One region of the Paraburkholderia caffeinilytica genome, then DNA from elsewhere that is predicted to be linked to it. Evidence: riboswitches for the same ligand, from Rfam matches in the RefSeq annotation. Region 1 holds a riboswitch; the other holds the start of a gene.

Evidence for each region. A riboswitch is a leader RNA that binds a small molecule or an ion and turns the genes downstream of it on or off. The one in region 1 is predicted to bind cobalamin.
Region 2: it holds a riboswitch for cobalamin, as region 1 does, so the genes downstream of both, cobA (uroporphyrinogen-III C-methyltransferase) here and DSC91_RS12565 (CbtB domain-containing protein) in region 1, are expected to answer to the same signal.

The regions. Positions count from the first base shown of each region.
Region 1 covers NZ_CP031466.1:2,834,038-2,837,577, forward strand. Annotated here, with positions in the region: gene DSC91_RS12550 (hypothetical protein) at 1-121, opposite strand, end outside; gene DSC91_RS12555 (hypothetical protein) at 176-382, opposite strand; gene DSC91_RS12560 (CbtA family protein) at 1,105-1,851, opposite strand; gene DSC91_RS12565 (CbtB domain-containing protein) at 1,863-2,096, opposite strand; adenosylcobalamin (AdoCbl) riboswitch at 2,151-2,238, opposite strand; gene DSC91_RS12570 (histidine phosphatase family protein) at 2,336-3,028, shown strand; partial or broken gene DSC91_RS38215 (hypothetical protein) at 3,019-3,210, opposite strand; gene DSC91_RS12580 (alpha/beta hydrolase) at 3,270-3,540, opposite strand, start outside.
Region 2 covers NZ_CP031466.1:1,695,899-1,699,438, reverse strand. Annotated here, with positions in the region: gene DSC91_RS07550 (cobyrinic acid a,c-diamide synthase CobB) at 1-448, opposite strand, end outside; gene cobO (cob(I)yrinic acid a,c-diamide adenosyltransferase) at 452-1,054, opposite strand; gene DSC91_RS07540 (cobalamin biosynthesis protein) at 1,051-1,602, opposite strand; gene cobA (uroporphyrinogen-III C-methyltransferase) at 1,599-2,405, opposite strand; cobalamin riboswitch at 2,631-2,858, opposite strand; cobalamin riboswitch at 2,939-3,211, shown strand; gene cobW (cobalamin biosynthesis protein CobW) at 3,402-3,540, shown strand, end outside.

The DNA.
Region 1 (3,540 bases):
ATATGCCTGTCGAAATTTTTCCTGCATCGACGAGCGTGCGGACTGCCCCGCGGATATCGCCGGGCATCACGTCGCTTACACGCGTACCGCCTGCATTTGGCAGCAGGTGCAGATCGAACATCCGCCGCACGCCCCTGGCCCCGTCCGGAGTGTTGTCTACCATCGCCCAGGGATGTCACGTCTCAAACATGACCACTACGGTCAGTTGTGACTCAGCGTCCTGCCGCTCGCGTTCGGCCAGCTCCTGCTGCTGCCGGACAACCTGCGCCTTCTCGACCTTCAGCTTGTCCGCGACCAGCTTGCGCTGGCCTGCCGGATCGCCGGAACGCTGCACGCCCAGCTTCGTTTCATCAAGCTCCAGCCTGATCGTGGCGAGCCTCACACGCGGCCAGGCTCCAAGCGGCATTTCCCGAGCCGCGCCCTCGACGCGGTAGCGAAAGTGAATACGGACAACCGGAGACCGTATGCCAACAACCAAGTTGTTGAGTTCAAACGGAACAGATGTTTGCGGACCTTGTACAACGCGGGATCAATTTATCCACAGAAAATGTGGAGAGGGTTGTTGATAACAACGGGGCTACGCACCTAAGTGCTTGACGCAGATCGGTTTGTTGTTGGCGGTGCGGGTGAATGCAGGGATGATCGGCTACGCGGTTCGCGCGGATGGACGCATTGCGGAGGGCTGGCTTATCCACAGAAAATGTTCGCAAGCCTGTGGATAACATTCTGGCAAGCGCGCCAAGTACTTGATGTAGCTGGCTTCTCTCGCGCTGCATGTCGGCGTGACCGCTTACGCGGTCACGCCTTTTGCGCTAACAGGAAAGCGGCTTCGCCGCGGCTTACGCGGTCACGCCTTTTGCGCTAACAGGAAAGCGGCTTCGCCGCGGCTTACGCGGTCACGCCTTTTGCGCTAGCAGGAAAGCGGCTTCTCCGCTGCTTACGCGGTGACGCCTTTTGCGCTAGCAGGAAAGCGGCTTCTCCGCTGCTTACGCGGTGACGCCTTTTGCGCTAACAGGAAAGCGGCTTCGCCGCGGCTTACGCGGTCACGCCTTTTGCGCTAACAGGAAAGCGGCTTCGCCGCGGCTTACGCGGCCACGCCCCCCATCAAAGGTAAGCAGACTTCGCGGCGCTGCGGTTCGCGGGAACCAGCAGTTTGCTTCGTTCGACCAGAGCGCCGAACAGCAGCCCGACGGTCGTCCACATAACCACCTGCATGCCGATCGCCGCGACGCGGAACTTCCACAACAGCACCGCCGGGAAAGTCGCGGGCACTTCGTTGATCGTCGGCATCGACAGTTGCACGGCAGCAATGATCGCGACGAACACCAGGCCTGCCACAATCGAGCCGTTCCACGCGCCGAGCTTCAGCGCTGCGCGGCGTCGAACCTTCAGCGAAAACACCATCGCGGCCAGCGAGATCGCAATCATCAGGAAGAACAAGCCGGTCCGCGTTCCGATCGTCTCGGGGTCGCCCACCGAAGGGGGATTCGCCGGGTACTTGATGTTCGGGACGATCACCAGCGTGATAAACGCGCCAAGCGCCAGCCATGCGGACAACGCGCGCGCGCTCAACGCGCCGGCGCGGCCGTACGCATACGCGAACACCAGCGAGAACAGCCCACCGAACGCGGCGCCATACGTCACCACGCCCGTCAACAATCCCAGGCCCGCCTGGGTGTCGCGGCTGACGAGCTCAGGTTCGGGCGCTTCGCCTTTGGCTGCCTCGGCCTTTTCCTCGAAGGAAATGGCTTGGTCGACCTGCGGCTCGCCCACCAATCTGGCGAAGCCGAACGTGAGCAATCCCGCGGCGATGCCTGCAAGCATCCCGCGTACCAACAATTTACCGACCATGTTCGACCCCGTTAGTGGCAGGGAAAGCCGAGCAGATGGCGGCCGTCGTGCACGAATTCGTGCACGTACATGCCAGGCACCAGCGACGTGGCGCCCTGTTCCGCACCGACGAAATAGAGCGCGAGCAACAGCAGCAAGCCGCCGAATACGACCCAAGGCAGCAATTCACGCAGCGGAATCGGCGTGGGTTGGGCAACGGGCTGTGCAGCAGGCTGCGTAGCGGGATCGAAAACGGCGTGAGTCATAATGGACATCTCCTTGGGGGTAACGCGCCCCGATAGTCGATTGAAGAGGGATGGTGCGAAGCTCAGGTCTGGCTTTCGGCTCGTGAATGCCGATTACAGTGGCGCGACCGCGCCGGGCTCTCACCGGCTTCCGTGCTTCGCAGTGACGCTATTCTACGCGCTAAACTTGGGCCCCCGGCAATCCAAAGCATGCGTTTCATGCGTCCCGCTCCGGCCCGGCCTCTCTGGAAATGAACTGAATGGACACACGGCTGTTACTGATCAGCCACGCATCGACTGCGGCGATGCGCGCGGGCCGCTTCCCCGCGGACGATCCGCTCGACGCGCGTGGCCTCGCCGAAGCAAGCGCCGCGCGTGCGCGTCTGTCGATTCCGGACGACGCCGCGGTTTTCGTCAGCCCGGCCGTTTGCGCGCGCGATACGGCAACGGCCTTGGGCATCGGCGCCGCAGCCTTGGGGCAAGGCGCATCGGTCGAGGCCGGGCTGGCGGATATGGACTACGGCCTGTGGCATGGCCGCCGTCTCGCCGATCTCGCCGCCGAAGCGCCGCAAGACCTCTCAGGATGGACACATGATCCCGACGCTGCCGCGCACGGCGGGGAGTCGTTCAATCAGGTCGTGAAACGGGTAGGACGGTGGCTCGATGCGTTGGACGATGCGTTGAGCGAGCGGGCAACCGGGCGAGCGGGCGATGCGTCGAGCGACGGCACGGACGAGTCAAAAAGCTGGGCATCAGGCGCACAAGCAAACCGCACACCGCGCGATACGCAACATGTCGCGGCCGTCACGCACGCGCCGGTCATCAGGGCCGCAATCGTTCATGCGCTCGGCGTGCCGCCCGCTGTGTTTCCGCGCATCGAGATCGCGCCGCTCTCGATGGTCGAGTTGCGACGCTCGCGACGCGGCTGGACATGGTGGCCGGCATCGCCGTAGGGTTGCGCGACGCCCCGGCCGTCATCCGGCGTCAGCGAGGCCAAACCGTCCGGCGCCGCCGCGACGATCCGTGTGAGCGACGCGCACGGGCCAGGCGCATCGTCGGCATTCGCGCAGCACGGCAACAGGGCGCTGAGCGATAGTGCGGCGATCGCGGCCGCGAGGATTCGGGTGTTGTTCATGTCGGCACGGCCGTTCGAAAGGTGACCTTATCGTGGCAGCACGGTTCATGCCGCTCCTTTCATTGCTCGCATCCTTTGGTGTCGAACATCGCCGACAATGCGCAAACCGATGTCAGCATGCGCGCGCCATCGTGACCCACACCCGGCACGATATGAAAGCGCTGCTTCAGCCCTTCCGGATGACGCGACTGGATGTACCGGTAATACGCTTCCGCGCGCGCGACACGCTGCGGACCTTGCGCTTCGGCGGCACAGCTTCTATCGAGCGCGCTTTGCTGCGGATCGTCGTCCGCGCCGCCGACCAGGTAGTCAATGCGGCGCGACACATAA
Region 2 (3,540 bases), 1.1 Mb from region 1:
CGACGCGATTGGCGAGTACGCCGTAAAACGGCACCTGCGGCCTGAATTGCGCGAGACCGAAGGCGACCGCGCCGAAGGTCTGCGCCATCGCCTTCGCCGAAATCACCGCAAGCACCGGCACGCCGAATGCGGTTGCCAGATCGGCGCTGCTCGGCGTGCCGTCGAACAGGCCCATCACGCCTTCGATCAGGATCAGGTCCGCTTCGGCCGCCGCCTGCGCGAGCAGGTTCCGGCAGGCCGGCTCACCCACCATCCATAGATCGAGCGACAGGACCGGCGCGCCGCTGGCGCGCGCCAGGATCATCGGGTCGAGAAAGTCGGGGCCCGTCTTGAATACGCGCACGCGTCGTCCCAGCCGCCGATGGTAGCGCGCCAGACCGGCGGTAATCGTGGTCTTGCCTTGACCCGATGCGGGCGCGCTAATGAACAGGGCGGGGCACGCGGACATCGCTCAGAACTCCACGCCGCGCTGCGCTTTCACGCCTTGCTCGCGATACGGGTGCTTGACGATGCGCATTTCGGTGACGAGGTCGGCGGCTTCGATGAGCGCGTCCGGCGCGTGACGGCCGGTCACCACCACGTGCAGCATGTCGGCGCGCGCGTTCAGTACCGACAGCACTTCGTCGAGCGGCAGGTATTCGTACTTCAGCACGGTGTTCAGTTCATCGAGGATCACCATCTGATAGTCGCCGCTCTCGATCATGCGGCGTGCTTCGTTCCACCCTTTGCGCGCGGTGGCGATGTCGGCATCGCGATTCTGCGTGTTCCAGGTGTAGCCGTCGCCCATCGTGACGAAGTCGCAGTTGGCGATCGCGCCGAGGAAGTCGCGCTCCGAGGTATGCAGCGCGCCCTTGATGAATTGCACGACGCCGAGGCGCATGCCGTGGCCTAGCACCCGCACGGCCATGCCGAATGCGGCGGTGGTCTTGCCTTTGCCGGTGCCGGTATTGACGATCAGCAGACCTTTTTCGACGGTCGCGCCGGCCTGCTTTTTCTCGTGGCCTTCGCGCCGGCGCTCGGTCATGCGTTGATGCGATTCGGGATCGGTCTTCATGGGAGGTCCTGTTCTTGAGTGCCGTTGTTTGTCTGTTCTCGGGCGGAGTGGGCGGTGGTCGAGGCTATCGCCACCGTGACGCCGTTGTGGATGGTTTTGCGCACGAGTAGCCGTGCGTTAGAGGCATTGGGTGCAAGCGACGCAGGCGAGGCGATGGGTGCAATCGAGGCAGCCGATGCAACTGACGCAGCCGACGCAAATGTCGGCGTGAGGGCCGCACCGGGAGCGTTAGCCGTATCGGATCCGGTCGCTGCGGCGAGCAAGGCGCACGGTTCGCAGACGCCGTCGATGCCGAGATGCTCGCGTGCGGCCGCAGACGGATTGTCGACGGAGATCGCCGCAATCTGTTCGCGGCTGAACAGCTTCAGCGGCAGTGCATGACGTGCGCAGAATTCGACCAGGCCGGTTTCGTGAGCTTTGATGTCGACCGAGGCAATCGTGCGGATTTCATCGAATGCGTGCGAGCCGAGTGCGGCACGCACAGCTGTTTCGATTTGCTCTGCGGAGCTGTGCGAACGGCAGCCGATGCCGACGGTTAGCGTTTTCATGGCACGTCCGTGGGGTTCGCGGGGCTAGTTGCGTTTGCCGCTCGCGCAGCCTCCAGCGCTCCCGCCGAATCAGCATTGATCGCATCCCGCGCCCAGGCCAGCGACGCCACGCCGCCAATGACCACGATCGCCGGCGAGCCGAGTCCGGCGCGCGAGACCGCATCCGCGAACTCGCCGAGCCGCGCGAGCGTATGCCGTTGCTCGGGACGCGTAGCCGATTCGATCGCCGCGCACGGCGTTTCGGGGCTCATCCCGGCCGCGAGCAATGCGTCGACGATTTCGTTGAGCCGCCGCATGCCCATGTAAACCACCAGCGTCATCCGCGTGGCGGCGAGTGCGGCCCAGTCGGGCTCGCCGCTGCCGGCGCCGTGTCCGGTGACGAACACCACGCCTTGCGCGTGATCGCGATGCGTCACGGGAATGCCGATTGCCGCGGGCGCCGCAATTCCGGCGGTGATGCCGTTGATCACGTCCACGTCGATGCCGGCGGCATGCAGCGCCTGCTGTTCCTCGCCGCCACGGCCGAACACGAACGGATCACCGCCTTTCAGACGGGCGACACTGCGTCCCGCCTGCAGATGGTCGAGCATCTGCGCGACGATGCCGGCTTGCGGCGTTGACGGATGCCCGCCGCGTTTGCCGACGTACACGACCAGCGCATCGGCGCGCGCGAACTGCAGCACGTCGGGGTTCACCAGATCGTCGACCAGCACCACATCGGCTTGCGCCAGCGCGCGCGTCGCCTTGAGCGTCATCAGCTCGACGTCGCCGGGGCCGGCGCCGATCAGCCAGGCGCGGCTCATCGCGGCGTGCATGGCGAGCGCCATGTCGTGACAGGCGGAAACGGATGAGGCTTGATGAGGCCGCAGGCGGCGGACATTGAGGTCATGCGGTGTGACGGATTACGCGCGACGAACCGGGCCGCTCGCCGCGTTTCCCACAGGAACACGCCAACGGCCGCGCTACGTCGTGCTTTTTGCGCCTTCACATCCGTCCCTCGCGGATTCCGGCAGCCGGCAGCGTGACGCTCACTGCCTCCGCGTCTGGCCGGTATCCGGGCTGACGGCCTCACGCGTTTTGCCTTCCCGTCCGGATTCGTCAGACAGTGGCATCAAAAACGCATGCGCGATGCGAAAGCACCGCAGGTCGCTTACCGTTGCGGGGACAGCACAGGTTGAGCGCAGCGAGCGCGGCCTGTTTCCCGTTTAACTGCACATGCGAACGCATATGCGGGCACCAAACGCGCGCATACGATAGCACAGGGCAGGCCGCGCCGACACTGCGGAAAGGCCCTGCCGCGGCCCGCGCTTCCTTGACGGCGCGGGGGTCGCGGGCCTAAACTCGCACGCACTTTGGTGCTCGTGTGCGCGCTCGTGCGCATGCAGTTAAACGGGAAACAGGGTGCCCACCTGCAATGGACCGGGTCAACCTGTGCTGCCCCCGCAACGGTAAGCGAAAAGCGGTGCGTTTTTCAGCGCCGCGGAGCCGGCTTCGATGTCCACGCGCAAGGCCGCGTCGGCATATAACCACTGGGCGAGAAATCACTCGTCCGGGAAGGGGAAGCGGCGCTTTCGCCAGCCCGGATACCGGCCAGATTACGAAGAATGACTACCGCGGGGATGCGGTGGGGCGTTCATGACCTCATTCCTGTTTTCTGTTTTTCAGTTGCCCCGGCAGCGCCGTTGTTCGTCCCCGTGTTTGGTCAGTGTCGTGGTTTGGGGCATGTGCCTCGTTTGCCCGACCTATACACATTGACAATGCGCCGGCGTGCACGTGCAACTTCTAGGATCGACCTCACGATGCAAACTCAAATGCGCAAGATCCCCGTCACCATCGTCACGGGCTTTCTCGGCAGCGGCAAGACCACGCTGCTGCGGCACATTCTTCAGCATGCGGGCGGCAAGCGCATCGCGGTGATCGTCAATGAGTTCGGCGAAC